4 regions of the Alteromonas sp. AWJ4_197 genome follow, and region 3 is predicted to be linked to each of the others. Evidence: predicted binding sites of a transcription regulator. Region 3 holds the regulator's gene; each other region holds the start of a gene.
What was found. Region 3 encodes FNR, which switches genes on or off when oxygen is low (the NO sensors DNR and NnrR bind a similar motif). Its sites were predicted from a motif close to TTGATCTAGATCAA; they were not measured.

Region 1: ACXAGC_RS12985 (DUF3149 domain-containing protein) is a predicted target of FNR. The motif match lies at 4,757-4,770, and genes of this name have one in related genera.
Region 2: hemN (oxygen-independent coproporphyrinogen III oxidase) is a predicted target of FNR. The motif match lies at 4,188-4,201, and genes of this name have one in related genera.
Region 4: clpB (ATP-dependent chaperone ClpB) is a predicted target of FNR. The motif match lies at 3,726-3,739, and genes of this name have one in related genera.

Annotation. Positions count from the first base shown of each region.
Region 1 is NZ_JBSWWW010000005.1:286,427-294,471, forward strand. Features, by position in the region: gene ACXAGC_RS12970 (M16 family metallopeptidase) at 1-2,065, shown strand, start outside; gene gshA (glutamate--cysteine ligase) at 2,132-3,730, shown strand; gene ACXAGC_RS12980 (transglycosylase SLT domain-containing protein) at 3,891-4,484, shown strand; gene ACXAGC_RS12985 (DUF3149 domain-containing protein) at 4,890-5,003, shown strand; gene smrB (endonuclease SmrB) at 5,008-5,574, opposite strand; gene prmB (50S ribosomal protein L3 N(5)-glutamine methyltransferase) at 5,699-6,637, shown strand; gene aroC (chorismate synthase) at 6,643-7,746, shown strand; gene ACXAGC_RS13005 (MFS transporter) at 7,786-8,045, shown strand, end outside.
Region 2 is NZ_JBSWWW010000007.1:188,419-196,463, reverse strand. Features, by position in the region: gene ACXAGC_RS16800 (DUF3718 domain-containing protein) at 223-618, shown strand; gene ACXAGC_RS16795 (hypothetical protein) at 1,009-1,308, shown strand; gene ACXAGC_RS16790 (TonB-dependent receptor) at 1,572-4,127, shown strand; gene hemN (oxygen-independent coproporphyrinogen III oxidase) at 4,261-5,634, shown strand; gene ACXAGC_RS16780 (ATP-binding cassette domain-containing protein) at 5,627-6,640, opposite strand; gene modB (molybdate ABC transporter permease subunit) at 6,628-7,293, opposite strand; gene modA (molybdate ABC transporter substrate-binding protein) at 7,295-8,045, opposite strand, start outside.
Region 3 is NZ_JBSWWW010000004.1:99,623-107,667, reverse strand. Features, by position in the region: gene rssA (patatin-like phospholipase RssA) at 1-329, opposite strand, end outside; gene ttcA (tRNA 2-thiocytidine(32) synthetase TtcA) at 333-1,271, opposite strand; gene uspE (universal stress protein UspE) at 1,363-2,283, opposite strand; gene fnr (fumarate/nitrate reduction transcriptional regulator Fnr) at 2,387-3,130, opposite strand; gene ACXAGC_RS09665 (sulfite exporter TauE/SafE family protein) at 3,152-3,820, opposite strand; gene ccoS (cbb3-type cytochrome oxidase assembly protein CcoS) at 3,813-4,004, opposite strand; gene ACXAGC_RS09655 (heavy metal translocating P-type ATPase) at 4,009-6,390, opposite strand; gene ACXAGC_RS09650 (FixH family protein) at 6,387-6,866, opposite strand; gene ccoP (cytochrome-c oxidase, cbb3-type subunit III) at 7,020-7,979, opposite strand; gene ACXAGC_RS09640 (cbb3-type cytochrome oxidase subunit 3) at 7,984-8,045, opposite strand, start outside.
Region 4 is NZ_JBSWWW010000002.1:5,084-13,128, reverse strand. Features, by position in the region: gene ACXAGC_RS03440 (sigma-70 family RNA polymerase sigma factor) at 1-226, shown strand, start outside; gene ACXAGC_RS03435 (ChrR family anti-sigma-E factor) at 219-929, shown strand; gene ACXAGC_RS03430 (outer membrane protein assembly factor BamD) at 1,004-1,771, opposite strand; gene rluD (23S rRNA pseudouridine(1911/1915/1917) synthase RluD) at 1,941-2,924, shown strand; gene pgeF (peptidoglycan editing factor PgeF) at 2,925-3,668, shown strand; gene clpB (ATP-dependent chaperone ClpB) at 3,838-6,408, shown strand; gene xdp1 (exosortase-dependent surface protein XDP1) at 6,505-7,443, opposite strand; gene ACXAGC_RS03405 (tetratricopeptide repeat protein) at 7,758-8,045, opposite strand, start outside.

The sequences.
Region 1 (8,045 bases), on a different contig from region 3:
TGGTCCTGAGGTGGCAGATCCTGAACCTCAGCCGGTAACCCTGACGGAAGACCGGTACGTGACGGTAGAAGACAAAGTGCATCTGCCTTTACTGCAAATTACGTTTCCAACGGTTTACGCCAGACACCCTGATGAAGCGCCCCTTGATGTACTCGCTGACATTCTCGGCGGCGGTAAAACATCGCTGTTCTATAAAAACCTGGTGAAAGAAGGCGTCGCGGTTCAGGCGGGTGTTTCTCACCCCTGTCGTGAACTGGCCTGCGAGTTTCAGTTACTGGCACTGGCGAACCCGCAGAAGGTAGAAAAGCTTGCTACGCTGAACACGCTGGTTGATGAAACACTGACAGAGTTTGAAAGCCGCGGCGTTAATGAAGATGATCTTCAGCGCACCAAAGGCGGGATTGAAGCATCAACCATTTTCGGTCTGCAAAGTGTATCGGGTAAAGTCAGTGCCCTGTCCGGCGGAGAAACCTTTTACGGCCAACCTGACCTGGTTCAGGCTGATCTTGACCGTTACCGTAACGTGACAGCAGAAGATGTTATGCGGGTTTACCGTCAGTATATTAAAGGCAAGCATGCTGTGACCGTGTCTGTGGTACCCAAAGGACATCCGGAAATGGCGGCTGCCCCGCAAAACTTCACGCTTCCGCCCCGTAGTATTCCCGGACCTGATGAGTCTGCCGGTGACGTGATGACGGCGGAAATTAAAGATTCGTTTGACCGGACAGTGGTACCGGAAGCGGGTCCTGCGCCGACGGTGCATGTGCCTGAGTTCTGGAAAACCAAGCTTGCGCCGGGTATCGATATGCTCGGTGTAACCAGCGCAGAAACGCCAACGGTGACACTGACGCTGAATCTGGAAGGCGGCATGCTGCTCGACCCGCAGGATAAGGCCGGTCTGGCTTATCTCACAGCTGCGATGATGAATGAATCAACGGAAAATTATTCCAACGAAGCGTTATCAAATGAACTGGCGAAACTGGGCAGCTCGGTGAGCTTCAGTGCGTCCGGCCGTTACACCCAGGTATCAGTATCGTCGCTGACAAAGAATCTGGATGAAACCATGGCACTGGTGCAGGAAAAGCTGTTTCATCCTGCATTCAATGAAGACGATTTCAACCGGCTGAAAGCCCGCATGGCGCAGAGTCTGCAGCAAAGTATGCGTAATCCGGATTACCTGGCAAACCGTGCAAAAGAAAAAGTACTGTACGGAGAAGAAAACCGGGTAAGTCTGCCGGCCTCCGGTACCCTTGAAACACTGGCTAATATCGAACTGGCTGACATTAAAGACTTCTACAGCAAGTACTACACGCCGTCCCATGCCACCATTGTGGCAGTCAGTGATTTAACGCAGATCCAGATGGCTTCTGCTTTATCATTCCTGTCAACGTGGCAGCCTGCGGACTACACCATTCCTGTGTTCAGCGATTTTCCTGAGTATGATAAAACACAGATCTTCGTTGTAGATAATCCTCAGGCCGTACAGTCGGTGGTATATCTGGTGAAACGGGCGCTGACCTTCGATGCAACCGGCGATTACTTTTTAGCACGATTGATGAATTTCCCGCTGGGCGGAGCATTTAACAGCCGCATTAATCTAAATTTGCGGGAAGATAAGGGATATACCTACGGTGCGTCCACGTCTTTCATTGGCGGTAAAACCTTGGGCTGGTTTGAAGCCCATGCAAATGTGACAGCGGCGAATACCGCTGACTCCATCAAAGAAATGATGAAAGAAATTAAGCTGTACAGAGAGCAGGGCATGACGGAAGAAGAACTCCGCTTCATGCAGAACGCCTTTACGCTCAGTGATGCGCTGGAATACGAAACGCCGAACAGCAAGGTAGCATTTCTGCGTCAACTGCTGGCCTACGATCTGGCAGATGATTACCGTGAAACCCAGACCAGCCTTATCAGGAATATGACAACGGACAGGTTGAATGCTGTGGCGCAGCGGGAATTGAATTTGGACGAGATGCAAATTATTGTGGTAGGCGATGCTGAGACACTGGCGCCACAGCTTGCTACACTGGATTTGCCCGTTGTCCCGCTGTCACTGAATTAATTTTTATTGAAATTTGAGGGTTACGCCCCACATCGTGGTGCTGACCCTCCTCTATGGATGAATACATTGACCTCATCAGAGCCAACTTTCTCCCGTCGCCTTGCGGCGATGAACGCGACTGCGTTTTCAAGTGCACTAAAAGACATTAAACATGGCGTCGAACGTGAAGGCCTCCGTATACAGTCCAATGGCCGGCTGGCGGAAACAGCCCATCCTCAGGCTCTGGGTTCGGCACTGACCCACGAGTGTATCACTACCGACTTTTCTGAAGCCTTGCTGGAATTTATTACACCGCCGGTGGCAGACAGTCAGGTAACAGAAACCCAGCTAAGGGATATACACAAATTCGCCAGCGAAAATATGAACGGCGAAATGTTGTGGCCCATGAGCATGCCGTGTTTCATTGACGATGAAAATAAAATTCAGCTGGCTTATTACGGTGAATCTAACGTTGCACAAATGAAGCGCGTGTACCGTATGGGACTTAAAAATCGCTATGGCAGTATGATGCAGGCGATTTCCGGTGTGCATTTTAACTTTTCATTGCCGGATACATTCTGGCAGGCGTGGGCAGAACTCAACGGTGTAGAATATTCTCAGGATCAGGTTTCTGCTGATTATTTCTCGCTGATCCGTAATTACCGTCGTTTCTGCTGGTTATTGCCGTATCTGTACGGGGCATCGCCGGCGCTGTGTCAGTCCTTCCTGAAAGGGAAGCCGACGACGCTGAATTTTGAAAAAGTGGGTAAAGGTACGGTTTATCTACCTTATGCGACCTCTTTGCGTATGAGCGATCTGGGTTACACCAACTCAGAGCAGTCAGCTTTACAAATTTGCTATAACCACATCGATACCTATGTGGAAAAGCTTCGTAGTGCCATGTACACGCCGTCTTCACGGTTCGGCCAGTTTGCCGCCGGTGAGGGCGGGCATTTTCAGCAGTTATCTAAGAATATTCTGCAGATTGAAAATGAACTGTATTCTCCCATTCGTCCCAAGCAGCCCACGCGTTCCATGGAAAAACCTACCGATGCCCTTGTGCGCCGCGGTGTTAACTATGTGGAAGTGCGGGTACTGGATGTGAATCCTTTCTCGCCTGTGGGCATTGACAAAGGCCAGATGGATTTCCTCGATGTCTTCATGCTTTCTTGCCTGCTGACAGACAGCCCTGAAATGACGGCAGAGGAGCTCACCGTTTGCAGGGAGAATATGGATAAAGTGGTTCTGGAAGGACGTAATCCTGACCTGATGCTGGAAAACAAAGACGGCAGTGTTGCCTTCCGCGAATGGTGTGAAGGGCTGTTTGCTGTATTTGAGCAAACGGCAAAAGTGCTTGATAACGCCAACGGAACATCGGCTTACAGCGATGCTGTCAAAGCTGAGTGGCAAAAAGTACTTAATGCTGATGAAACGCCATCCGGTAAAATTCTGGCAACGTTGCTTGAAAATGATATGGATAATGGCGTACTGGGGCTTAATCTGGCTAAGCAGTACGCGGAAGCCTTTAAAGGCTATGAATATCTGCACTATGATTTGAAAGCATTTGAAAAAATGGCCGCTGATTCACTGGCTGCGCAGCACGCTGTTGAGGCGACGGATGAAGTACCTTTTGCAGATTTTATTGCCGGTTATTTCGCAGAACCGATGGCTACACGGGACAGCTGAAGCCTGAATTGACCTTGCCGGGGATAAAAAAATGCCTGGCAAGGGGGCCAGGCATAAGAATGTTCCAGGGAAACACACACATTTATTACCAGAACACTTATTAAGACAGCGGGCAGTGAGAAAGTTCAACAATTCACAACGATTTTTTGCAGGTGCCGGAATTGTACTGCTTTTAAGTGGTATCACCGGTTGTGCCACGTCGCCTCCTCAGGACACCAGTAACATTTGCGAAATCTTTTACGAAAAAGAAGACTGGTATGATGCGGCCGCTGATGCCCGCGATAAATGGGGCGTGCCAATCCATGTTCCTATGGCAATCATGTATCAGGAAAGCTCATTCCGGCATGATGCACTGCCACCAAAAGATTATGTATTTTTTGGTCTTATTCCATGGGGGCGGGTCAGTTCCGCTTACGGATATTCTCAGGCGAAAACGGTTACCTGGTCTGACTATGTCAACGAAACCGGCAACAGCTGGGCGGACCGGGATGATTTTGATGATGCCATGGATTTCATGGGCTGGTTTATTTCCAAGTCATATAAAATTAATGGTGTATCAAAGTGGGACGGCTATGCCCAGTACCTGAATTACCATGAAGGGTGGGGCGGGTATAAACGCCGTACCTACAACAGTAAGCCCTGGCTGAAAAAGGTGGCCGGAACGGTTAAAGCGCGCTCATTGCGTTATGCTACCCAGTTAAAAACCTGCGAAGAAGACTTGCAGAAAAGCTGGTTTTGGAAACTGTTCACATAATGATGATGTGACTGCGTAAGGGGCTGGCATTCTTGATGTGAAAGTACCGGACGCGGCAGTGTTTTCAATACGAAGGACTCAATACGAAGGTTACCGGGAGAGAAAAGAAGTAGGCAGGCGCACCACACACCTGCCTACAATCGACGCTAAGCCAAGACCGTTAATCACCCAACGTCGAACAGGCAGGATTAATATAGTGTAAATGATAATGATTTGCAATAGCGTTTTGTGAATTAATTTCTATTTTTCTTAAAAGCCCCTTTTTGACCTGCTTGATCTGCATCAAGGGCCTCTTCTGCATCGACTGTTCCCATTGATTCAGATCACAGATTTACCTGCCCTGGCCATGCACACTAACACTGTAAAAAGTTATCTATGTTAGGGAGTAATCAGATGTGGCTAACCATGCTTAAAGACCCTGTAGTATGGGGTTCACTTCTTGGAATTTTCATCGTTGTTTTGATGATGTGTTATTACACGTGGCTGTTTATGCACAACAGCGCGGGACCGGATAAATAGTTTGTTATTGTTTACTGAGGCCCGGATCAAGGGTTTCGATAAGCACCAGTAACGCGCCTTGCCCGCCATACTCCAGGGGAGCCTGGTGAAACGCTTTGACATGGGGGTGTTGAACCAGGTAGTGAGGCAAGGCGTTTTTTAGTACGCCGGAACCGATGCCATGCACAATGGCAACACAGTCAATAAGCTCCTTGCGCGCGGTGTAAATGAGTGCGGATAATTCCAGCTTTACGTTTTCGCGGTTCAAACCGTGTAAATCCAGTACCAGCTCAGGATAAAAATCCCCCCGCCGTAATCGCTTCAAACTGTGTGTCGGTTCATTTTCGCGGCAATACCGCATAGGGCCCAGATGGGGCAGGCTGGCCTGATAGACATCTGAAAAGGCAAAACTGGCATCCAGCAGCTTTTGCTGACGGCTGTCCGGGCGGGTGGCGGAATGCAGGCGCTTCGCCGGCACATGACGGCGTTTATGCACAATTTTGTCCTGTGACAGCGGCTTTATACCACTTACCGCTTCCCGGAATAATGACATGTCATTGTCGTCGTCTTCCGGTTTCCACTGATCAGCCAACCATTTTCTCCTGTCTGTTTTAACCTGTGTTCATCTGCACGTCTGTTATCGCGCAATTTGTGTTGGGTGTCATTGCGAGTTTCGGTATGATACCAGCTTTATTTCTGGCGATGTACCACACTCCATGACCGATAAGATTTATTTAGACGAAGCCATCCGTGAACTGCACACCATGCTGGACATGGTGAGATGGTCTGTGAGCCGTTTTAACGATGCACACCTGTACTACGGGCATGGCACTGATAACAGCTGGGATGAAGCTGTTTGCCTGGTAATGCATGCTCTGCATTTGCCACAGGATATTACATCGCAAACCGGTGACGGCTTATTTTCAGCCCGTCTTACCACTTCAGAAAAAGAGAAAGTTGCAGATTTAGTCTTAAAGCGGGTACAAACACGCATGCCGTTGCCGTATATTACCCGTGAGGCATGGTTCTGCGACATGCCTTTTTACGTTGACGAAAGAGTGTTGATCCCCCGTTCACCGTTTGCCGAATTGATCAAAGACCGCTTTTCCGCTTATCTGTCATCTGAGCCGGCCAGTATTCTGGACATGTGCACAGGTGGGGGTTGTATTGCTATTGCGCTGGCCCATACATTTCCTGAAGCTCAGGTGGATGCTGTGGATATTTCCCACGACGCCCTGGAAGTGGCAGATTTCAATATTCAGGAACATCAGTTGGGCGACCGTGTTTTCCCCATTCATTCAGACTTATTTACCAGTCTGGAAGGGCAGCGGTACGACTTAATCGTGTCGAACCCGCCTTATGTCGATGAAGAAGACATGAATGATTTGCCGGACGAATATCAGCATGAGCCTGAATTAGCCCTTGCGGCAGGAGAAGATGGTCTGGATCTGGTTGAGCAGATGCTGAAGCAGGCACCGGTGTATTTAAAAGAAAATGGCTGGATGCTGGTGGAAGTTGGCAACAGTCAGGTGCATATGGCTGAACGTTTTGCCGGGTTAAACGTGGAATGGGTAGCACTTCAACACGGCGGACACGGTATTTTTGCCGTCTCCCGTGCGTCTTTGGTTTCATATCTTAACGGGAAGGAAAGTTAATACAGATGTCTGGTAATAGCTTTGGAAAATTATTCACTGTCACCACATTCGGTGAAAGCCACGGGATTGCAATAGGTGGCGTGGTTGATGGCTGTCCTCCGGGACTGGAAATCTCAGAAGCCGATCTGCAGGTTGATTTAGATCGCAGAAAACCCGGCACTTCCCGTTACACCACCGCCCGCCGGGAAGGTGATGAGGTACAAATTTTATCGGGTGTGTTTGAAGGTAAAACCACCGGTACCAGCATTGGCCTGTTGATCCAGAATACCGATCAGCGCAGTGGTGACTATTCCAATATCAAAGACCGTTTCCGTCCCGGTCATGCGGATTACACCTATCATCAAAAATACGGCACGCGGGACTACCGTGGTGGTGGCCGCTCTTCTGCCCGTGAAACAGCTATTCGTGTTGCGGCAGGCGGTATTGCCAAGAAATTCCTGAAAGAGAGCTGCGGCATCGAAATTCATGGCTATCTTTCCCAGCTTGGACCGGTAAAAGTGGAGACCGTTGATCACAGCGTGACAAACACCAATCCGTTTTTCTGTCCTGACGAAAGTAAGCTGGACGAATTAGACCAGTACATGCGTGACCTGAAAAAATCAGGCGACTCTATCGGTGCGAAAGTCTCGGTAGTGGCGACGGGAATGCCTGTAGGGTTAGGCGAGCCGGTTTTCGACCGCCTCGATGCTGACATTGCCAGTGCCATGATGGGCATTAACGCGGTGAAAGGCGTTGAGATTGGTGATGGTTTCGGTGTGATAGAACAAAAGGGTAGTGAACACCGCGATACACTGACACCAGATGGCTTCAGCAGCAACCACGCCGGTGGTGTGCTGGGTGGTATTTCCAGTGGCCAGGATCTGGTTGTGCACATGGCGCTTAAGCCAACGTCCAGTATTTCAGTGCCCGGTAAAACCATTGATGTGGACGGCAACGAAATCGATATCGTGACGAAAGGTCGCCATGACCCGTGCGTAGGTATCCGTGCTGTGCCCATTGCTGAAGCAATGCTGGCGATTGTGTTAATGGATCACGTGCTGCGCCACCGCGCACAGAATGCCGGTATCACGTCCGGCACCCCTGTCATTCCGGGCAACTCTGCGAAATAAGCGCCTCTCTTTGAACAATTCTAATCTGTGGTGCGTGTTATGAATGCTCATTCGCGCACCAATATCATTCTGCTTGCGGTTACCTACTGGTTGTATTTTGGTCAGCTTGGTGTACTCACGCCTTATTTAGGCATTTTTCTTGATGGCCGCGGGTTTACCTCGTCAGACATCGGTGAATTGTGGGCAGTGATTACCTTATCCCGTATTGTCGGTCCGTCTCTGTGGGCCAGTGTGGCGGACAAAACCGGTAAAGCGGTAAATGTTGTCCGCCTGGGTTGCCTGTTGTCTGTGGTGTGTTT
Region 2 (8,045 bases), on a different contig from region 3:
TGATATTTTTCGCTGATGTGCTGAGATAAATCATTAAAACGCCAGATCAGGGCAATCAGATTAATACAATAAATACAACAACTTAGATAAAAATAAGTAGGTTAATGTATCTCACAGCATACCTTAGTATTCACCCTGCTATTTTTCATTCTGCATTAATTTAGTTTAATTAAACCCGAACAAACAACACCACTTTTTAATTTTATTTCTGAGGAATTAACCATGTTGAAAATTGTTAAGACTTCTCTCATCGTAGCAACAATGGGTTTAGGTTTTACTGGCGTAGCGCAAGCGGACATCAATGATGATCTGGCTAACATTTGCACTATTGTACAAGCTGACGATAAAGGTGAGCTGCGTAAGAAAATTCGTCTGGTAGAATCTGATTACCGCCTGAAGCTGCGTGATTACTACTCTGGCATCAGCTGTGGTGGCAACAGCCTTATCCGTACTGCCATCAGCAGCAACGCAGTAGAAACCGGCACCTTGCTGGTGAAGAAAATGCCCAAGAGCGACCTGAGTGCACCGGAAGCTGATGGCAAAACCCTTCAGGCCTGGGTAAACGAAACTGGTAACCAGGGCAGCCCTATCGCGGATGTTTTGTCTAAGCGCCTCTAAGGATTTAGACGAAACAGAAGATACCATTTCAACATGGTAGCAGGTTAACGCCTGCACTCTAAAAGCGACGGAAACGTCGCTTTTTTCTTTTATGCAATTGATAAGTAATAAAATTCATCATCACACAAAAGTTATATCTGAAAATACGAAATAGCTGATTAAGGCAGGTCACGGGATAAAAAATTACAATCTGCGGGAGAAAACACCCCCTTCAAATTGACGTAACTAGCTGTAAAATATATAGATACTCAATTTATCGTATTTTATCACATACTCAAGTATCAGCCCGGGCGTATCTAACGGGGTCGTTATCGCCTTTAATAGATAGCGAACAAACAACATCTTTGCGGGCGCTTCCGGCGCCCTGTTTTTTTAAACAGGATAAACAGAATGAAAACTATCAAAACAACACTAATCGGTTTATCTCTGCTGGCTTCCAGCAATGTTGTTCTGGCCGGCACCAGCGAAACAGCCTCCGTAGCAGCAGCTTCCGTAGCAGCAGCTTCCGGTGTTGCAGAGATTTCTGTGAAAAAGAAAGTTCGCGCAGGTAAGTCGTTTGACAAAGCCATTCTGACGGCGGCAGCCGGAGAAGAACAACAAACTGCAGACATCTTCAGCTCCCTGCAGGAAAACAAAAAGACACTTCTTTTAAAAAATTTACCAGACCATCTTGTTGCGGCTAACCCGTAACATGCACCAGGGAAGGTGTTGAACCTTTCAACATGGTAAGCAGAGTAACATCTGCATCTCCGCGGCCCGTTTTACGGGCCGCAATTTTTTGTACTGTCCGTAAATAGTCCCTTCCGCCCTGCTCATACCTGTTTCTGTTTTTATAAAATTGTCATGAAAGTTGCTGATTATTCGGGCAGAATAATGGCCGTTTTTCAAAAGGAGTCTGAAAAACCTATTCATCGCAGCGAAGGACCGGACAAAATAAGAAACAGGAATTGTTCATGTCGCACAGCTCAACAGGCAGGTTGTTTTATTTTTCTCTGATCAGTACCGCCTTAATCACCTCTTTTCAAAGTATTGCCCGGCAAGATCCTTCTCCGACCAAACTTGAACATATTGAAGTTACCGCTCAGAAGCGCCCGCGGGATATGCAGGATGTGCCTGTTGCCATGTCTGCCATCACCGGAAAGATGATTAATGAAACAGCATCAATGGACGTTTTCGACATTCAGGGTTATGTACCCGCTTTTTCTGCCTCTCAAAGTCAAAGTGCGGCCAACGCCAGTTTTTCCATACGGGGAATTGGTACCTCGTCGCAGAATTACGGTTTTGAGTCTTCTACCGGTCTTTATGTAGATGGCGTCTACCGGTCTCGTCAGAATGCGGTGATCAATGATTTAGTCGATATTGATACTGTAGAAATTCTTCGCGGCCCTCAGGGCTCACTTTTCGGTAAAAATACACCGGCTGGTGCAGTGGTTTTCAGAACGCGACAACCTGATTTTGAAACCGGCAATGGTTTTATTACAGTAACCGCCGGCAATGATGATTTGATCCGGCTAAGCGGAGCGACGTCAATCAATGTAATTGATAACAAACTGGCTGCCAGAGTATCAGGCTTCAGTACGCGCAGGGATGGGTGGATAGACGACAAAGGATATGGTGTAAACTCAATTAATGACAGGAACCGTTCCGGTGTGCGCATGCAAACCCTGTATACGCCGTCAGACGACGTATCAGTGCGGATAATTGCCGATTACGCAGAACTCAATGAACATTGTTGCGGCGCATTAACGTTGCAGGATAACCGGCAAGCAAACGGTGTCGAAGGGAAATACGGAACAGACACCTTGCTGATGATGCCACCGTTCAATGCCACCTTATTTACCGGTGATGAGTTTTACCGCTATACCACGGCACTCAGTTCCCTGCCCGAATCCCGCATGCAGGACAAAGGACTTTCTGCAGAAATAAACTGGCAAACATCCCCCGCATTATTGCTCACCTCCATCACAGCCTGGCGTGGCTTTGACAGCTTCGACCAGACAGATACAGATTTTACTGATGCAGACTTGCTTTCCACTACCAATAACGCCCGACAACAGGCGTTTTCCCAGGAGTTGCGGGCAACCTGGTCCGGTGAGCATGTCACTACCATCGCCGGATTGTGGTATTTCAGCCAGAACCTTGACCTGGATTTTGCTATCACTACCGGTGACGCATTTCCGGCATTTTTCGCAGCGTCTGCGGCTGATTTACACCCCCTGACTGACGGCATAAATGCCCTGAGTGCAGCAACATCCGGCCTTGTCCCCGCTGTTGCATCAGCCACGCCCGGCCAGACTCAGTTTGCCCACAATGCTTATCAGCAGCAGGACAGCCTGGCCGTATTCAGCCAGACTGACTGGCAATTTGCTGAAGAATTTACCCTCACCGCCGGATTACGATACACCCGCGAGGATAAAACATTGACCGCCCGCTTTGATGAACAGGGCCCGGGCATTGACGGATTACCAACAGGTACTGAAAACATTCCTGATCCGCTGAGTGCCGCTGTCGCCCTTGGCTCTTTTGCTCAGAGCCTGGCAACCGGCAATCCCCCTGATTACACGCAACTCAGTGCGCTGCTTCCTTTTAGTCAGGCGGGCTGGGGCTATTATTTTCTCGGTACAGCATCGGTACTTCCCCGCAGTGATCTGGAGGAAAAACGTAACGACGGACAACTTACAGGGACGCTGAAACTAAGCTGGCAACCAGATAACAATAGCCTCTTGTATGCCAGTACCAGCACAGGGTTTAAATCGGGAGGCATGAATACAGATCGCATTGCAGAAGGGTTAAGCCCCCAATTTAACGCTGAAAAAGCCACCGCTTACGAACTGGGTGTGAAAAAGCAATTTCCGGGGCAAAACCTGCGTATTAACGGTGCACTGCATTATACCCAAATCAAAGATTTTCAGGCCTCGACTTTTACCGGTCTTGGTTTTAATTTACAAAATGCCGGCGACTTACATACCAAAGGGTATGAACTTGAAATTGTCTGGTTTCCTGTTTCCGATACCCGTGCCGGCCTGACCCTTGCCCGTACCCTTACCGGTTTTGACGATTTTGAAAAAGGCACCTGCCAGGTTGCTTATCCCTGGCATACCGGGACGGATGATCCCGGCCGGCCTTTTGCAGATACACCCTACTGCTCCAGAACCGGTGATCGCCTGGGGTTTGAACCGGAAACCTCTGCCAGCCTGACGTTGCAACACACATTAATGGCAGGCGGGTATCCGGTTGTCATGGCTGCAGATTATCAATATACGGGAGACTTGTTCCTTGATGATACTAACGATCCGTATAAACACAGCAGCAGTTATGCCCTGGTGAACGCACGGGTTGAACTGTCAGTCCCGCAGTGGGATACACGCATCACGTTATGGGGCAGGAACCTGACAAATAAAGAGTACATCGCCAGAAACGGTTTCGATGTACCTGTTCAGGCCGGCAAGCTTATGGCTTATCCCGGCCAGCCGCTCTCCTGGGGTGTGACTGTTACCCGCGAGTTCTGATTGTCATTTCGAAGAGTAAACGCCGGCCGGTTGCGTTATACAAAACTGGCTGGCGAAAACTTGAAGTAGATCAACAACACCTCTTTGTTTGCTGATTATACTTTCCGTGCATTCTACTCAAGCCGGAATAACCATGTCAGCAAACGAATTATTCGATCCCGCACGCCTGAAGAAATACAATATTAACGGGCCGCGCTATACCTCTTACCCAACCGCGTTAACGTTTTCCGGGTTATCTGAACCAGCGCCTCTGGAAAAAGCACTGAGTGTCACTCAGGCCAGCGGCGTTTCACTGTATGTACATATTCCATTCTGCCACAGCCTCTGTTATTACTGCGGCTGCAATAAAATTGTGACCAGACATCAGGAAAAAGCAGATCGTTATCTGGATTATCTGGAAAAAGAAATTCAACGGCGCGCGCCTGCTTTCCGGCACCGTAAAGCGGAGCAAATACACTTAGGAGGCGGCACGCCGGGGTTCCTCACAGAGCAGCAACAAACACGCCTGGCAGGCATGCTTACATCGGCTTTTGATGTGGTCAGCGATGCAGAAATGAGTATTGAAATCGATCCCCGCCGTACCACGCCTGCTTATTTGCGACACCTGTCCTCTTTAGGCTATAACCGCCTGAGTATTGGTGTACAGGATACGGATTACCGTGTGCAGGAAGCGATAAACCGGGTTCAGAGCACATCCCATATCGCCACGCTGGTAGATTGCGCCCGTTCCGCCGGATTTAAATCTGTTAATCTGGATCTGATTTACGGCCTGCCTCACCAGACAGCAGATACCTTTGCTTCTACACTGGCAGCGGTAAAGGCGATGACGCCGGAGCGGATTTCCATGTTCAGCTACGCCCATCTGCCTGAGCGGTTTGCTGCCCAGCGCAAAATAAAAGATGAGTGGCTGCCCTCTGCCCAGGTAAAAACAGGGCTCATGAAACAAGCCATCACCAGCCTTACACAGGCAGGTTATGAAATGATTGGCATGGACCATTTCGCCCTGCCATCTGACGAACTGGCTGAAGCGCAACGTAATAAAAAATTGCACCGGAATTTTCAGGGCTACACCACTCGGGGGGACCTGGATTTACTGGGGCTGGGTGTTTCCTCTATCAGTGCCGCAGGCAATGCTTATCTGCAAAACCCGAAAACCCTGAATGACTATTACGGCAAACTTGATAGCAATGAAGAAATTGCAGAAAAAGGGGTGTTTCTGTCGCCCTCAGATCTGCTCAGACGCTACGTTATCCAACAATTAATGTGCAATCTTTCCGTGGATTTTTCTGCAACAGAGGCGCTTTTCGGTATTCAGTTCCGCCATCATTTTAAGCCGGAACTTGCGGCACTGAGAGAATTTGAAGAAGATGGTTTATTACAGGTAACCGGAACGGGTATCGAGGTATTTCCGTCAGCAAGACTGTTTATCCGCATCATCTGTATGACCTTCGACGCTTACCTTAAAGGCAGCGCCGCAATTCAGCACCGGTATTCCAGAGTTATCTGAGTTTAAACCTGGCGGTAACAGTTTCTCCTTCACGGAACTGTAACCGTTCCTGGGACAACTGGCTGATCAGCGCAAACAATCTGCTGCGGCCACACATCAGATTTATCATCACCTGCCCGGCCCGGCTTTCAGACACGGACTCAATGACACAGGGCAAGGCGTTGACAATGGAAGAGGCATTGGCTTCCTGCCGGTCGATACTGACATCCCTGGCGTCGATGGTCAGCATGGCCTGTTCCTTACTGACCACAGGATGGCGTGCATAGAGCGTATGCCCTTCGCATTCTATGGCATAACAAGCTTGCTCAGGCAGATGTGCTTTTAGTGCGCCTTTAAGCACACTGAACTGCTGTTCGAAATTTGGCATAGACGGAGTTAACTGTGCCAGCACATCATTTGATGCGCCCTGATGGACAATACTGCCCTGCTCCATCCATGCCATGTATTCACTGTACAAAGCCAGTTCACGGAGGTCGTGGGACACCATCAGCATTTTCAGACCGCTGCGGGCCAGCTTTGTTAAATACTTAAGCACATCGTGTTTTAACGTATTATCCAGCGCGCTCACCGGTTCATCCAGTAACAGGATTTGCGGTGAATTTAAAATGGCTCTGGCAATGGCTACCCGCTGCGCTTCGCCTCCCGAGAGTGTATCGGGCATACGTGTCATCAGGTGATTACATTTACACCCCAGAACCACCTCGTCAAAGTGATAGGTCTGCTGTTTTGCAAAATCTGCCGCCAGCAGTAAATTCTGCCCCACTGATAAATGGGGGAATAACAGACTGTCCTGAAACACGAGCCCTGTGCGGACCCTGGCAATGCGACTATTTTCCCACTGCCCGGTGACTTTTGCAGAACCGGTAAGTCCGGCCAGGCAACGCAGTAATGTTGATTTACCGGCGCCGGATGGTCCGCTCAGGCCAATAAATTGTGCCGTTGCCGGTAACTGAATACTGGCATTGAGTTGCAGATTTTCCCATGCTGCCTGCACTACGACTTCCATGACGACACTCCGTTTCGGTTATAGCGGTAAAGCAGCGCCATCAGCAGGAAGGAAAAGACCAGCAAGCCAAGAGCAAGCGCATGAGCCTGACCGTATTCAAGTGCCTCCACATGCTCAAACAACGCAATAGACAGTACCTGAGTTTCACCCGGAATATTGCCGCCTATCATCAGCACCACACCAAATTCACCGATGGTGTGGGCGAAACTTAATCCAAGTGCAACGATAAAGGCGGGTTTACAGATAGGCATAATGATGCGACGGAAACGTGACCATTTGGACATTCCCATGGTGCGGGCTACATCGATATAACGACTGTCCAGCTGAATAAAACTGGCATAAAGAGGCTGTACGGCAAAGGGCAGTGAATAAATCACCGACCCCAGCACCAGTCCGGAAAAAGAAAAGGCCAGCTGCTGACCGGTTACGGCCTGCCATAATTGCCCTGCAAGTGCATCCGGGGAAAACACCACCAGCAGATAAAAACCCAGCACAGTGGGCGGCAACACCAGTGGCAGCGCCACCACAGCAAGAACCAGATTCTTTGCTTTATGCTGCCAGCGGGATAACTTCCATGCCAACGGCGTGGCAATCAGCATCAGCACCAGACTGGTGATCAGTGCCAGTTCCAGAGTGAGCCAGATAGCATCCATGTCACCGTTCACCGGCTTTATCCTTGTTTTTCTTTTGCCGCGCTTTTAGCGGCTGATATCCCCAGTCTGCCAGCGCGTTCTGCACCGCCGGTGACATCATGTATTGCATAAACCGCCGTGCGGCATAAGGGTGCTGGTTATGTTTAACAATCACCATTTTTTGTACGATGGGATCGTGCATGGAGGCAGGGATTAACCAGTAATTTGCTTTCGAATTTTTCACCAGTGACCATGCCACAAACGCATCGTCCACATTACCTGCAGTAAAGTACTGCCACGCTTGTAAAATACTTTTCCCACGTACCAGTTTAAAAGGAAGTGCGGTATTTTCAGGCAGCGTGGAAAACACCTGTTCAGCCGCCAGACCATAAGGCGCGAGTTTGGGATTGGCAATGGCAACAGGTTTGTTGAACTGTCTTGTCAGAAATTCTTCCAGCCCTGACGGCGCTGACTGTCTGGTTACCAGTGCCAGACGCCCTCTGGCGTAACTGCGCAGATTTTGCTTATCTGCTTTGCCTTCGGCCACCAGCGCTTCTGGTCTGGCTGCATCAGCAGAAAGAAATACGTCAAAGGGGGCACCGTGGCCGATTTGCGCAAATAAAGTGCCACTTGAACCGACGGTTATAACCGGACGGATACCGGTTTTTTCTTCAAAGGCACTGGCGAAATGTTTAACCGGCCCGGCAAAATTGGCGGCAACGGCAATATTTACTACCTGCTCTGCGGCAAATCCTTTACCTGCCAGAAGTAGC
Region 3 (8,045 bases):
GCAACCACAGCAAAGGGTTTATTCATCTCTTCAAAAGACGGGGCGCAAAATTCTTCCGCCAGTTTGGTAAACACTTTTTGTCCGCTGGCAATGCCACCTTTGCGGATGCCAACACCCATTAAAGACAGGATTTGCCATTCTGTTAACGAGCAAGCCCACTCTTTGAGGTGCTCAAGCTTACCACTTGCATAGGCTGCACCCACATAAGCACCTATCGAGCAACCCGCAACCACATCTATCTTAACGCCCAGCCGTTCAAGTGCTTCAATGATGCCAATATGTGTCCAGCCCCTTGCAGCGCCGGCACCGAGTGCGAGTCCGATTTTCATGGTTTATTCCGTCAGATTAACAATTTGAACAGGGGATTGTGCATCATCACTGACCGCACTGGTAAAATCCGGCTTGTCGAAGGCTGTATCACCGTCTTCTACCGGTGCGCCTGTGGCCTTGATCCCTTTAAAATCATACAAATTGCCATCAGCGAGGTGTGATGGGGCAACGTTCTGAATTGCACGGAACATAGACTCAATGCGACCCGGAAAACGCTTATTCCAGTCCTGCAGCATCATTTTAATATTTTGTCTTTGCAGATTCTCCTGAGAACCGCAAAGATTACAGGGGATGATCGGGAACTCAGTGGCGTCAGCGTATTTCTGAATGTCTTTCTCACTGCAATAAGCCAGCGGGCGAATAACAATGTGTTCACCATTATCACTTACCAGTTTGGGGGGCATGGCTTTTAGCTTTCCGCCATGGAACATGTTCAGAAACAATGTTTCCAACATATCATCACGATGATGACCGAGGGCTATTTTGGTTGCGCCGAGTTCTTTTGCAGTACGGTACAGGATCCCGCGTCTTAATCTTGAACACAGTGAACAGGTGGTTTTCCCTTCAGGGATTTTATCTTTAACAATGGAATAGGTATCTTCTTCTACAATTTTGTAGTCAATACCCAGAGAATTCAGGTATTCAGGTAACACATGCTCCGGAAAGCCGGGCTGCTTCTGGTCGAGGTTAACCGCGACGATATCGAAATTGACCGGTGCAATTTTGCGTAAAAATAGCAGGATATCCAGCAAGGTATAGCTGTCTTTTCCGCCGGATAAGCACACCATGACCTTGTCGCCGTCTTCAATCATATTGAAGTCTTCGATGGCTTTGCCAACATGTCTGCGCAGTCTTTTCTGCAACTTGTTAAAGTTGTATTTTTGTTTACTTTGCGCACTGTGACTGGCGTTCTCAGATGGCGTAGATGTTACTTGATTCATGGCACTTCAGAATTGGCTGGAAAAATAAAAGTACCATTATACAAAAGCAGACGGAATGCTGCTACACAAGCAGCATTCCGTTATCGCGCATTTACTTAACCGGAGACGTAAACCCGTCAGGTTTAACCGCCAGCACATCGCAATTCAGGTTATCAATAACATGCTCTGCAGTATTGCCCAAAAAGGCGGCTGATATGCCTGTACGTCCCACGGTACCGATGACGACGAGTTCTGCATCCAGCTGTTCAGTCACTTTCGGAATAGCTATATCAGGTAATCCCTCAACAACATGGCAATTTGCTACGCCGATCCCAAATTTAGCGCTGTGGTTTTCCATTTCCTGAACATGATGATTGCGCACAGCGTTATGATACGTCTCAGGATTGAAATCGGGGATCTCAATGGCGATATTCAGTGGGGCAGAAGGATAGGCATTAACCAGATGTACCTGACCGCTCAGTAACTCTGCATAATCCTTTGCGATACCGGTCAACTTGTCATTCAGTTGTGCATGTTCTTTGTCTTCTGTACCCACATTGACTGCCGCAACAATATTACCGTGTTCAGGCCAGGCATGAGCTTTGACAAGTAAAACCGGAGCCGGACATTTTCTTAGTAAGTGCCAGTCTGTTGGTGTAAAGAGCACTGATGCAAAATCATCGTGTTTGCGGGTAGCTTTAACGACCAGGTCAACCTGACGGTTAATGGTGTAGCGGGTAATGGCTTCGTAACGTTTATCACTCCACTCAACAGCAACCTTTACATCATAATCATCGTAGCGGGTCAGATTTTTTTCTGCCCAGGCAATGCGGTCTTTGGTTACCGCATCACGCATGGCTTCACGCTCACTGCGGGTGAGCATTGTTGTCATGTCATAAGAAAAGTCGTATACAACAAGCAGTGCGTGTACTTCTGCACCGGTTTTACGGGCAATTTCGATGGCTCTTGAAAGGGCAGGTTGTTCAGGGTTGTCGGCCTGAACGACGGCGAGAATACGTTTGCAGGTGATCATGGCGTCTCTCCTTATTGATGCAGACAATAAATACTGCCTTCATCTTTAGTATAAGACTTACAGCAGGAGAGACCTTGTTTCAGATCAATATTTCAACGGGATATTAATCCACGCAAAGAGTAGGAATGTCCATAGAGTGCAGCTTTTTATCCATAGCCGTAAAATCCAGAACAGTAATGAGCTTCCCGTCTACTTTGATAATGCCTTCTTTCTGGAAGCGGGTCAGCAAGCGGCTGATCGTTTCTACCGTTAATCCGAGATAATTACCGATTTCGTTGCGGGTCATACTCAGATTGAACTGACGGTGAGAAAAACCCCGTTCTTCGAAGCGACCGGACAGATGGGCGATAAAATAAATCAGACGTTCTTCTGCCGTCCGTTTATTCAGCAGCATCATCATTTCATGATCCTGCTTAATTTCAGCACTCATAAAACGCATGATCTGATGGCGCAATTTCGGGAATTGCTCAGACATTTTTTCAAGGGTGGAATAGGGCAGCTCACACACCATGGCAGTTTCCAGCGCCTGAGTGTAACTCTGGTGAGTGTCGTCACGTAAACCGTCAAAACCGATAATATCGCCCGGGAAGTGGAAACTGATAATTTGCTCTTCACCTTCTTTATCGGTGACAAAAGACTTAAATGAACCTGCCCGCACAGCGTACAGAGAGGTAAATTTATCGCCGGCTTCTACCAGGGTGTCGTGTTTATGCAAAGGCTTTTTGCGTTCAATGATGTCATCCAGTGACTCAATCTCAGTTTTATTGAGGGCCACGGGCAGACACAAATGACTGAAACTGCAATTCTGGCAGTGTATAGAAAAATCCGAACGTTTTTGCATGCTCACTTTCCGCTGTTTGCGATAATTCTAATGTATAGTACTTAAAGCCCGCCACAACAGCAATAATGCGTACAACAGCAAACTCAAAGCAATGATTTGACGAACTACGGGTTGTCTGAAACCTGAGGAAAGCCAGTCTGCACCAGCCCGGACAGCCAGCAACGCCGGTAGCGTTCCTAAACCAAAACCGGCCATGATTACAGCACCGGATATTGCCGTCCCTGAAGCCAGTGCCCATGTCAGGGTGGAATAAACCAGTCCACAGGGCAACCATCCCCAAATCATACCATAGGGAAAGGCGCTGGTAGGAGACCTGAAAGGTAAAAACCGTTTCGACAACGGCTGAATTCTTTGCCAGAGTTTACTGCCGAGGGCTTCAACAGCGGTCAGGCCACGCCACCAGTTACCCAGATAGCAGGCCATGGCAATCAGCATAATGCCACTGATGACGGCGAGTACGGGGCCGGTCACGGGTACAGCTTCTTTCGCTATCTGCCCGATGCCGCCGGTCACAGCGCCGGCAAGTATGTAACTGAATATACGACCAAAGTTGTAGCTAAGCGCATAGGGTAAAGGCGATGAGCCTGCCGGCGTGGCGGCAGACAGTGCCAGCGATACGCCGCCGCACATTCCCACACAATGAACGCCTCCGCCCAGCCCGACCAGCAAGGCAGAAAAAAACGACAGATCACTCATTGAGTTTTTTTCGTTCTTCGGCCAGTTTTTTTTCTTCAGGAGATAAATCATCATCGAAAAGAATACTGTAGCCCTGGCGATCCAGGTCTTCAAACTGGTTAGATTTTACTGCCCAAAAAAATACGCCGATGGCAATGGCCACAATGATCACAGCAAGGGGAATAAGGACGTAAATTATACTCATAGCGTTACTTTAACAGTCTCGTCGAATTTGTTACTACCAGAATACTACTCAGACTCATACCAATCACCGCCATCCACGGCGTCAGGATGCCGGACACTGCAAACGGCAGGATAACCAGATTGTAGCCTACGGCCCATCCCATATTCTGCCTGACTGTCGCTTTTACTCTTCTGGCCATCAGAGTAAGGTGTCCGAGTACAGCCAGCTTATCATTTAATAAAATCACATCCGCGGCACTTTTTGCGATATCCGTGGCATTACCCACTGCAATGCCAACATCAGCCGCTGCCATCACCGGCGCGTCGTTAATACCATCCCCCAGCATCATGACATGACGGCCCTGCCGCTGAAGGGCTGTCACGGCATTTAATTTATCTTCAGGGCTGTTCCCGCCTGTGGCTTTGTCTACAGGTAAATTCGCTGCAATGTCGTCAACATTTTGCTGAATATCGCCACTCAGAATTATCCGCTCCAGTTGCGCCAATTTGCTCAGGCTGTCTGCGGCATCCGCTTTAATTTTATCTGCTACACGAAAGGCGGCAACGGGCACACCGTTTTCGGTAAGAAACACGTTAGCGGGAAAGGGCGACAGGCCGGCATCAACACCGGTGAAAGAAGCCGAACCGGCTTTATAACTGCGGCCATTGCATTGCGCGCTGATGCCCATTCCGGCCACAACGTCAACTTGGCTCAGAATTAATCCCTGATTGTTATCAGAAACAAAGGCAGCGGCAACCGGATGTTCTGAACGGGACTCTATTGCTCCCATCAAAGCACGGATTTCATTTTCCCGTGCCGGCTCAGCAAACCAGCTGTTTATCTGAGCAAACTTTCCTTCGGTCAGCGTTCCGGTTTTATCCAGCACCAGGGTATCTACGTGGTTGATTTGCTCCAGTGCATCGGCTCTTTTCAATAAAATGCCATGCCGGTTAAGGTTTGCCATTGCGCAGGTGAGGGCAGATGGCGTAGCCAGCCCCAGCGCACAGGGGCAGGTTGCTACCAGTACCGCGATGCTGATCCAAAAGGCATTATCATTACCCTGCCAGTGCCAGTAAGCCCATGAAGATGCAGCCGTAATCAGTACTACGGCGACAAAATAACTGGAAAAGCGGTCAGCCATAAGAGCGACCCGGGGCTTCGCAGCCATAGCGGTGGATTGCAGACGGATGATCTGATTTACCAGCGCAAATTTTAACGCCCTGGTTACCGTTACCGTTATTACGCCGGTACGGTTTACCGTACCCCCGAACACCGTATCGCCGGTTTGTTTACGCACCGGATTAAACTCGCCGGTAAGCATCGATTCATCGGTTTCACTGGCACCGTCAGTCACAATACCGTCTACGGGAATGGTCTCTCCGGCTTTGACCACAACAACATCGCCGGTTTTGAGCGATTTCGCCAGTACCTGTGTTACGGTGTTATCCGCAGCCACCTGATTAGCGGTTACCGGAATATACTGCAACATATTCGCTGAGATCTGCGCGGCGCGGTGCCTGCTCCGGTGTTCCAGAAAACGACTCAGTAAAAGCAGGAAAATAAACATGCAAACTGATTCAAAATACACTTCGCCGCGACCGGTAACCGTTGCAAACAGACCGGACAGCCAGGTACCCAACACTGCAATACTCACCGGTACATCCATATTCACGGTCCGGGCCGACAAAGCCTTAAGCGCGCCAACGTAAAACGTACTGCCGGAATACAGCACCACCGGTGTGGTCAGAACCAACGCTATCCAGTGAAAATAAGACCGTGTCTGTGCATCCATTGCATCGAATAAATCAAAATACAGGGCCGCCGCCAGCATCATTACCTGCATGGTCATCAGACCTGCGAGGCCGAGTTTTTTCAAAAAGCGCTTATCTTCCGCTTTGTATGAAGCTTCATGCTGGTCCGGTTGAAACGGCAGCGCCGGGTAACCAATACGCCGTAGCGTAGCCATGATGCTGCTGAGCGATACTGCCTCAGGTTGCCATATAACCACTGCGCGTCGCTGTGCTACATTCACCGCAATCTGGCTGACACCGGTGATACGCGACAATTGCTTTTCAATCAGCCAGCCGCAGGCCGCACAGGTTATGCCTTCAAGAGTTAGCTCAATATGCTTGTTATTACCGTTATCAACGACGAACTCTTCCTGTAAGGCAGGCTCGTCATAGACAGACAGTTTATCCAGTGTTTCGCTTAATGCTGCATCACCTTTAGAGGCCGGTTCAGTGCGGAAGCGGTAATAGTCTTCCAGTCCGTTCCCGGTGATGGCCTGAGCCACGGCCTGACAGCCCGGACAGCAAAAATGACGTTCCTGCCCGAGTACAAATGCAGTATACGGCTTACCGGGTATATTAGGCTCGCCACAGTGGTAACAAGAAGAGTCGTCGCTCACGGGTTAAACTTAATGATACCGGAGGCCGGTAATTGGAGTGTATTCTGGATTTTCCATTCTTCATCCAGCGGTGTGAGTGAAACGCGCCATTTACCCGACAAAACGGTATCCGTTGTGCCGCGGTACACGCCACCGGCATCACGGGTAAGTAATAATTCGGTATCCAGTGATTCCAGGGTTACGTGGAAAAAGGTCAGTTTCAGTGCGGCACCGGATTGGGGAATACCGGAATGAAACTTCAGCGCGACGCGGCTTCCTTCAATGGTGAGATCGGTGGTGATATTCAGCTTTTTCGCCCGTTCGACTTTGTCCAGACGCACATTGATGGCTTTTCCTTCTTTGTAATAGTCGTCAATGACCAGACTGTCTTCACCGGAAGTGGCAAAATGGATGAGAAAACCGCTCATAATGACTGTCAGCACAGGTACCGTGATCAGGAACCAGGGCCAGAATTGTTTATACCAGGGCGTCTGCATATCACCACTTATTTAACTGCGCACATCTGAAGGTGCAAGATTACAGGAAATAAAACTTACTATGATGATTTCCATCAAGTTCTGTTTGTATTTTCACACAAAAAAGCCCTGAAAACAGGGCTTTTTGAATGACAGCAGTGTAATTAACCAGGGTCAGTTAGACAGGCTGTACACGTAGGCGGCGACAACGTGAATTTTGTCATCACCAAGGGTTTTCTTGAATGAAGGCATCACGCCATTACGGCCGTAAGTCAGCGTTTCAGTGACCGATTGTTCAGAAGAACCGTACAGCCAGATATTGTCCGTCAGATTCGGCGCACCGAGTAACTGGTTACCTTTACCGTCCATGCCGTGACAGGCAGCACACACCATAAAGCGGGCTTTTCCGTCATCAATCAGCGCAGTCATTTCAGGCTCCTGTTCCCGGCCACTCAAACTGAGTACATAGGCAACCGTCTCTTTGATACCTTGCTCACCCATGGAAGCAATCCATGCAGGCATAGCGGCCTGACGACCCAGTGTAAGGGTTTCAACAATTTTTGCGCCACTGCCTCCGTAAAGCCAGTCGTCGTCGGTGAGGTTAGGGAAGCCCACATTGGCGCCTCTTGCATCAGAACCGTGACACTGTGAACAGTTTTGTAAAAACAGACGCTGTCCTACTTTTACTGCTTCAGGATCATTGGCCAGTTCTTCAACCGGTACTGCCGCGTATTTTTCGAAAATCGGGTCATACAATTCCGCAGCCTGATCCAGCTCGCGGTCGTATTTAACCAGTAATCCGTTCTCTTTCGCATCAGCACGGGCCTGAGCAGATTCTTCCAGTGACTGGATGTTCTGGTTCGAACTTTTCCAGCCAAGGAAACCCTGCCATGCACCTAACCCCGGGAACAAAGCGAGATACACAAAGCCCCAGACGATACAAACGTAAAATAAAATAGTCCACCAGCGGGGTAACTGGTTATTAATTTCTTCGATACCATCGAAGACGTGCCCCATGCCTTCACCTTCTGCTACACCGGTTTTATTAGCCAGTGCCCAGCGTAACAGGATGAAGCAGCCGATAATGGTACCCAGTGTGATCACTGAGATCCAAATTGTCCAAAACGTGCTCATGAGTTCAAGACTCCTGCTTATTCTTTTGAGATTTCTCTTTCACTTCGTCGGCAAAGGGCAGGTTAG
Region 4 (8,045 bases), on a different contig from region 3:
AGACGTGAATGAACAGTCGCTGGACGAACAGATTACCCTTGAACAAATCGGGTATATGTTTGAAGAGTTACCGAAGAAACAAAAATCTGTTATTGAAGCCATCTATATTGATGGTAAATCTCAACAGGAAGTTGCAGATGAACTGCATATTCCGTTGGGTACTGTTAAATCCCGTACCCGACTTGCACTGCAACGCCTGAAAGGCATGCTACAGGATCATGATTAATCACCATCCGGAACAAAACCAGCTTTCACAATTTGTTCAAGGTAGTTTATCCCCCGCCGAGTCATTCATTGTCTCGGCGCATTGCGATCTGTGTCTCAGATGTAGAAAAATAGTGTCAGAAGAAACTTCACGGTTCGCTGCAGAGGTATTTGATTTTTCATCACTGTCTCAAGACGAGCAACTGGAAAGTTACAGCGCCATGCTTGCTGACATTACCCAACTCCCTGCTAAGGCAAAGCCGGCAACAAAGGCCGCCTCTGTAAGCTCTATCACTGCGAAACGCGGACGTGGAGAGAAAACCATTGAACTGGATGGTCAGACTTTCGAACTCCCGCCGACGTTACAGCGTGTTATCCACAAAACGGGTTCATGGTCAGGGCTTGTTGGTAAATTGTGGCAGGCTCCGGTCGATCTCGGATATACCGGTGTCGCCAACTTTATTTACATGGGGCGGGGAGGCAGTGTACCAGAGCATACACACCGCGGTGTCGAGTATACGCTGGTACTTGACGGTGAATTTCATGACGGCAAGCACCATTACCGTACCGGAGACTTTGTGGTGATGGATGGCAAGGATACCCATGCGCCTTATTCGGATCACATCAGTGGCTGTCTGGTATTTACCTTACTGGATGAACCGCTGCATTTCACATCAGGTATCGCCAGACTGTTGAATCCGTTTAGTCATCTTTTCTTTAGATAAGCCTTCCTCGCGGCTCTGTGAGCATGCTTAAGACACAAAAAAAGCGCCGTAGCGCTTTTTCGTTTATCATCTGATTAACTGATGAAATCACTGTCCGGAAAATTCAGACGCAGTGTTTTCATAGCATTTTCTTTCAGCTCAGTCAGACCTAACTGGTCATAGCTTGATACCATGATTTCCAGCGCTTCCTGCACCTGATCTGTATTGGAGTAGTTTTCCAGTACGTAGCGTCCGCGATTTGCCGCCGCGACAAAAGCTTCCCGGCGCATATAGAATCGGGCGATGGCAATTTCATACTTCGCCAGCCTTTCTTTGATAAACACCATGCGCTTTTTAGCATCAGCAGCATATTTACTGTCAGGGTATTGCTGGATCAGACGTCTGAAATCTGTGAAAGCTTCCCGCGATTTACTGGGATCACGGTCTGAGCGGTCAATCTGCATCAATTGCTGAAACATGTTTGCGTCGGCTTCCATGTTGGTCAGTCCGCGCATGTAGAACGCATAATCCACGTCAGAGTGGTTCGGGTTCAAACGGATGAAGCGGTCAATGGTCGCCAGCGTTTCATCAATTTTACCTGACTTGTAGTAGCTGTAGATCAGGTCAAGTTGAACCTGATTAGACAACGGACCAAACGGGTAGCGTGAATCCAGTTCACTGAGTGCGGTAGACGCAGCACCGAAATTTCCGTTCTGCATATTACGTTTGGCATTATCATACATTTGCTGGGAACCCATGTTCGCCAGCGCCGCGCGTTGTTCTGAATCGTCAGACGAGCTGCAGCCCGTTACGCTAATCATGACACCAACAACAAGGGGCATCACTAATCGAATTGATTTCATATCTGTTGTCTATTCCTGCTTAACCGACTGATACGTTTAACTGCATTTTCATTATAGCGGCATTCTAGCGCACTCAAACACGCAAACTCCACATAAAAACCGGAAACTTTCCGTTTAACTAACGTAAAGATTGGTATAATGCGCTTTTTTGTAACAGCGAAAGAGTTATATGACCCAGCCTGTAAACACCGTCAAGCTTGAGGCAAACACCGGGCCACACCATTTTGGTCAGAGGTTAGATCAGGTTTTGGCTGATTTGTTCCCTGAATATTCCCGTTCAAAGTTAAAAAATTGGATTCTGGAAGGGAATGTCACTGTGGATGGCGATGTTTTGACCACTCCCCGGCAAAAAATGCTGGGTGATGAATATGTACAGGTCACGGCTGAAATGGAAGTGCAGACCGCCAGCCTGCCACAGAAAATCGACCTGAACATTGTCTACGAAGATGATTCGATCTTAATTCTTAATAAGCCTGCTGATCTGGTGGTTCACCCCGGGGCAGGTAATCAGGACGGCACTTTGCTGAATGCCTTGTTGGCGCATGTGCCTGGTATCGATGTTGTTCCCCGTGCGGGCATTGTGCATCGTTTGGATAAAGATACCACCGGATTAATGGTGGTGGCGAAGACCGTACCGGCGCAAACGCATTTGGTTAATCAACTTCAGGACCGGGTGATGAGCAGGGAGTATGAAGCACTGGCATACGGCACTATGGTTGCCGGTGGTATCGTCGATGCGCCTATCGGCCGTCATGCAACTAAGCGTACACTCATGGCCGTTCGCGAAACCGGTAAGCCGGCAGTTACTCACTATCGGGTTATCGAAAAGTTCCGCGCACATACGCACCTGCGCCTGAAACTGGAAACTGGCCGTACACACCAGATCCGCGTGCACATGGCACACCTCAAGCACCCGCTGGTGGGTGATACTGCCTATGGCGGCAGAACCCGTTTGCCAAAAGGCGCTACGGAGGAGTGTGTTGAGGCATTACGTGCTTTCCCCCGCCAGGCCTTGCATGCTGCGCAATTGTCTCTGTTCCACCCTGAAACCGATGAATGGATGACCTGGCAGGCGCCGCTTCCTGATGACATGGTTCAGCTGATTGCCACTGTGCGTGAAGACACCAAAATCAAAGGTATGGATGACGTATAAGTGATACCCCTGATCCAACCGGCATGGCCTGTTCCGGACAATGTGTTTGCTTATACCAGTTGCCGCAACGGCGGACTCAGCAGCGGGAACTACGCCAGTTTAAACACCGGTGCCCACGTGGGTGACGATCTGCAATTAGTGGCCGGTAACCGTGCGTTATTGCCCGGCCATGCCTCCATTGTCTGGTTGGATCAGGTGCATGGAGAACACTGCGTTACTTTCGGTGCAGACGTGACCGGCCCTTTACCGGCGTCGCCTTTACAGGCCGATGCTTGTATCAGCAGGACCCCGGCACGCACCTGTGCCATTATGACAGCAGACTGCGTGCCGGTTCTTCTGTGTAATCTTGCCGGTACGGAAGTGGCTGCAATTCACGCAGGCTGGCAGGGACTGGAAAAGGAGATTATCGGACACACCGTCAGCGCGATGAAATCATCTGCGGATAATCTAATGGCCTGGATCGGACCGGCTATCAGTCAACCTTGCTATGAAGTTCCCCGTTCTCTGGCCGGGCGTTTTGCCCGTTACCCTGAAGCGATTGGGAAAATAGACGGCAGCGATAAATGTTTGCTTGATTTGCCACTGATTGCACTTAAACAATTGAACGATGCCGGCATAAAAAACGTGACGCAATCGGGTCTCTGTACCTATTCCGATCCCCGCCAATTTTATTCACACCGTCGGGCAACGCATGAAGGCAGGGGGCAAACCGGCCGCATCGTGTCTGTCATAGGTTTGCGTTAAGCCTTTTCAATCAGTCACCCGGTATCATTTGTTTTGTGAGCCGGGCAGATCCCAACATTGATGTTAATCAACAAATTAACCTGGTCTTGAGTTATTTTTTAATCAGATAACTTGAATCACAGCAGATTAATACCCATAAAATTAGCAACGTTATTGCAGGGGATTTTTCATGCGATTAGATAGATTTACCAGTAAATTTCAATTAGCGATTTCCGACGCACAGTCTCTGGCACTGGGTCGGGATCATCAGTTTATTGAGCCCGTGCACCTGATGACAGCCATGCTGAATCAACAGGGCGGCTCTGTACGTCCGTTACTCGATCAAGCCCACGTAAATGTGAATGCATTACGCTCTTCTCTGGCTGAAGCGATCGAGCGGCTTCCACGGGTTGACGGCATCGGTGGCGATGTACAGTTAAGCAAGGACAGCGGAATTTTGCTGAACCTGTGCGACAAGATTGCCCAGCAGCGCAAAGATGAATACATCACATCTGAAATTTTTGTGCTGGCAGCGCTTCAGGACAAAGGCAAATTAGGTGATTTGCTGAAAAGCCTGAATGTGACAAAGGATCAAATCGAAACGGCCATTGATAAAATGCGTGGCGGTCAGAAAGTCACAGATCCTAACGCTGAAGATGTGCGTCAGGCGCTGGAAAAATACACCACTGATCTCACCGAACGGGCAGAACAGGGCAAGCTGGACCCGGTGATAGGCCGTGATGATGAAATCCGCCGCACCGTGCAGGTATTGCAACGCCGGACTAAGAATAACCCGGTGTTAATTGGTGAACCCGGTGTAGGTAAAACCGCCATTGTTGAAGGACTTGCCCAGCGTATTATTAATGGTGAAGTACCGGAAGGGCTGAAGGATAAGCGGGTACTGTCCCTCGACATGGGCGCGTTAGTGGCCGGTGCGAAGTACCGTGGTGAATTTGAAGAACGGCTGAAAGCGGTACTCAATGAACTGGCCAAAGAAGAAGGCCGTGTCATTCTGTTCATTGATGAGCTTCATACCATGGTCGGCGCCGGGAAAGGCGACGGCGCGATGGATGCCGGTAATATGCTTAAGCCAGCGCTCGCTCGCGGTGAACTGCATTGTGTGGGCGCAACCACGCTGGACGAATACCGTCAGTATATCGAGAAAGACGCTGCTCTTGAACGTCGCTTCCAGAAAGTGCTGGTGGATGAGCCGAGTGTGGAAGATACCATCGCCATTTTACGTGGTTTGAAAGAACGTTATGAGCTTCACCACTCGGTAGATATCACCGACCCGGCCATTGTCGCGGCGGCTACATTGTCACACCGTTATATCAGTGACCGTCAGTTGCCTGATAAAGCTATCGATCTTATTGATGAAGCGGCTTCCAGCATTCGTCTGCAAATTGATTCCAAGCCTGAAGATATGGATAGGCTTGAGCGCCGCATCATCCAGTTAAAACTGGAAGAGCAGGCACTGGCAAAAGAAACAGACGATGCCAGCCACAAGCGCCTGGAAATGATCGAGCTGGAGCGTGAACAGGCTGAAAACAAATTGTCCGGTCTGGATAAAATATGGCGCGAAGAAAAGGATGCGATGCAGGGCACGCAAACCATCAAGTCTGAACTGGAGCAGGCGAAACTCGATTTGGAAATCGCCCGCCGGGCGTCAGATCTGAATCGTATGTCAGAGCTGCAGTACGGTCGTATTCCTGAGCTGGAAATGAAGCTGGAAAAAGCGGCGGAGAACGAAACAAAAGAAACCTTCTTATTGAAAAACAAGGTTACCGACGCTGAAATTGCAGATGTGCTGTCCCGCTGGACAGGTATTCCCGTATCCAAAATGCTTGAGGGTGAACGGGAAAAACTACTCAGAATGGAAGATGTACTTCATAAGCGGGTAGTGGGGCAGGCGGAAGCGGTAAATGCTGTGTCCAACGCTATCAGACGCTCACGGGCTGGCCTGGCAGATCCAAACCGACCCATTGGTTCGTTCCTGTTTTTGGGGCCTACCGGGGTAGGGAAAACCGAACTGTCGAAGGCACTGGCCGGTTTCCTGTTTGACACGGAAGATGCACTGGTACGTATCGACATGTCTGAGTTCATGGAGAAGCATTCGGTATCCCGTTTAGTGGGGGCGCCTCCGGGCTATGTTGGCTACGAAGAAGGGGGTTATCTCACTGAAGCTGTGCGGCGTAAACCGTATTCCGTGATCCTGCTGGATGAAGTCGAAAAGGCCCATCCTGATGTGTTTAATATTTTGTTGCAGGTGTTAGACGATGGTCGTCTGACAGACGGGCAGGGGCGTACGGTAGATTTCAAAAATACCGTTGTGATCATGACATCAAACCTGGGTTCTGACGTGATTCAGGACACCCACGACGACAGTCAGTACGATGAAATGAAGCAACGTGTGATGGGCGTGGTCGGACAGCACTTCAGGCCCGAGTTTATTAACCGTGTGGATGATCTGGTGGTATTCCATCCGCTGGGTAAAGAGCAAATTAAATCCATTGCTAAAATACAGCTGGCATCATTACGTCAGCGTTTATCTGAAAAAGGTTACAAACTGGAGTTGTCCGGTGCGGCCATGGATAAGCTGGCGGACGCAGGTTTTGATCCGGTGTTCGGTGCCCGTCCACTGAAGCGGGCTATTCAGACACAAATCGAAAACCCGCTGGCACAGCAGCTGTTATCCGGTGTGTTGTTACCTGAATCAACAATTCGTATTGATGTGAAGGACGATCACCTTATCGTGATGTAAGCCATTCCGTCTCTGGTTTGGAAATAAGATGTCCGGAAAAATGAAAGACCCCTCTGCCTGGCAGAGGGGTCTTTTTTATTCATTAATGATCTGAGTTCATTGAGTCACTGAAGACTTTTGTTGTTTGCGTCTCCAGAATGCCAGTGAGCCACCCATCAGGAACAGCGCCAGAGTACCGGGTTCAGGTACATCGGTTTGTGGCATTTCTTTTTTGGAAAAACCGATAGAAGCCAGTTTAAAGGCATCGTCATACAAGGTTCCGCCAATATCTCCGAACACCAGATTATACGCTCCAATCAGCCAGTATTGGGAATAGGTTGTATCCATATCCACCATCGCCAGATTGGTGTCTTCGCAATTAAGTACGTCATACGAACCCACTGCCAGCGCCTCTCCGGCTATATCTGCCCAGGTGTTTGCACCGGATGTCAGCATAGAGGTGTCGTTCAGAGCTGCTACAGATACCTGTGTATCACCGCTGTTCCAGAGCCAGCTGAACGTTGCTCCGGTTACATTAACCTCTTCATCAAAGGAGATAAGGTAAAAATCGTAATCGGTTTCAATTATGTGATAACCGCTGGCATACCAGTCCAGATTAATATTGTCTGCGGCATGCTGGGGGACACCATATTCGCCACTGCGGGTGTCACTGGTAAACGGCGTGTTAGTCACATCTTTATTGATGATACCGTAACCCTCGCCATAATTAATCAGGCTGGCTGTTTCTACAATGTCGTCGCTCAGGTAGTGCTTGCCGTTGGACTGGTTGTAGGTGTAATCGTAATTACGGGAAGAAAAGCCCCGGCCTCCCGTATCCGAATACGCTGTTGTACTGATTGTCACGCCATCGACAACGGCGCTGCTGATACCATCGTTGGCAATCATGTAACGCAAATCTTCAGCAAAGTAGTCACTGGCTGAGCAGCCGGTGTGACTATCGCCACACTTACTGCTCCAACTGGTAGCCTGTGCAGGTACGATGAATATCCCTGACGCAACCAGTGTGGTGACACTCATAATTTTATTAAACTTCATAAATAAAACCTTACGTGGGGACAATGAATCACTGTCTTCACTTTGAGTACAATTAACCGTTTATCTTCCTGCTCTTACACCCGGAGGGTTGCGACAGAAATCTCTTACGTGACGCCTGGAGGCACCCGTATGCTGAACGGAATACAGGCTTGTATTGTAGTTTGGGCGGGCCCTTTATGAAGTATGCGTCTTTATACAAAGGGGACAGGATGAATACAGAGCGCGGGTGTGCTGTGCAGGATAAAAGAACAAAAAAGCCGCACGGAAAACGGGGTTCAGTGCGGCCTGATTATTTCAGAGTCAGGTGCGGTGTGTCATATACCGTTAAGTAGTCTGACTGCCAGCGTCTTGCCGTTGTATTCCACTTCAGAGTTGGCAGCCAGTTCAAGGTGTTCCTGCGCTTCAGCTTCGCGTCCCATCTTCACCAGCGTGTACCCGAGGTGGAAGCGGAGTTTCGGGTTAGTCGCCTGACGACTGAACGCCCGTCTCAACATTTCCAGGCTTTCAGCATATTTTCCTTCGTTCGCCAGTACCCAGCCATAAGTATCCAGTATTTCCGGATCGCTGGCATTCAACTGAAATGCCTCTTTAATCCACTGACT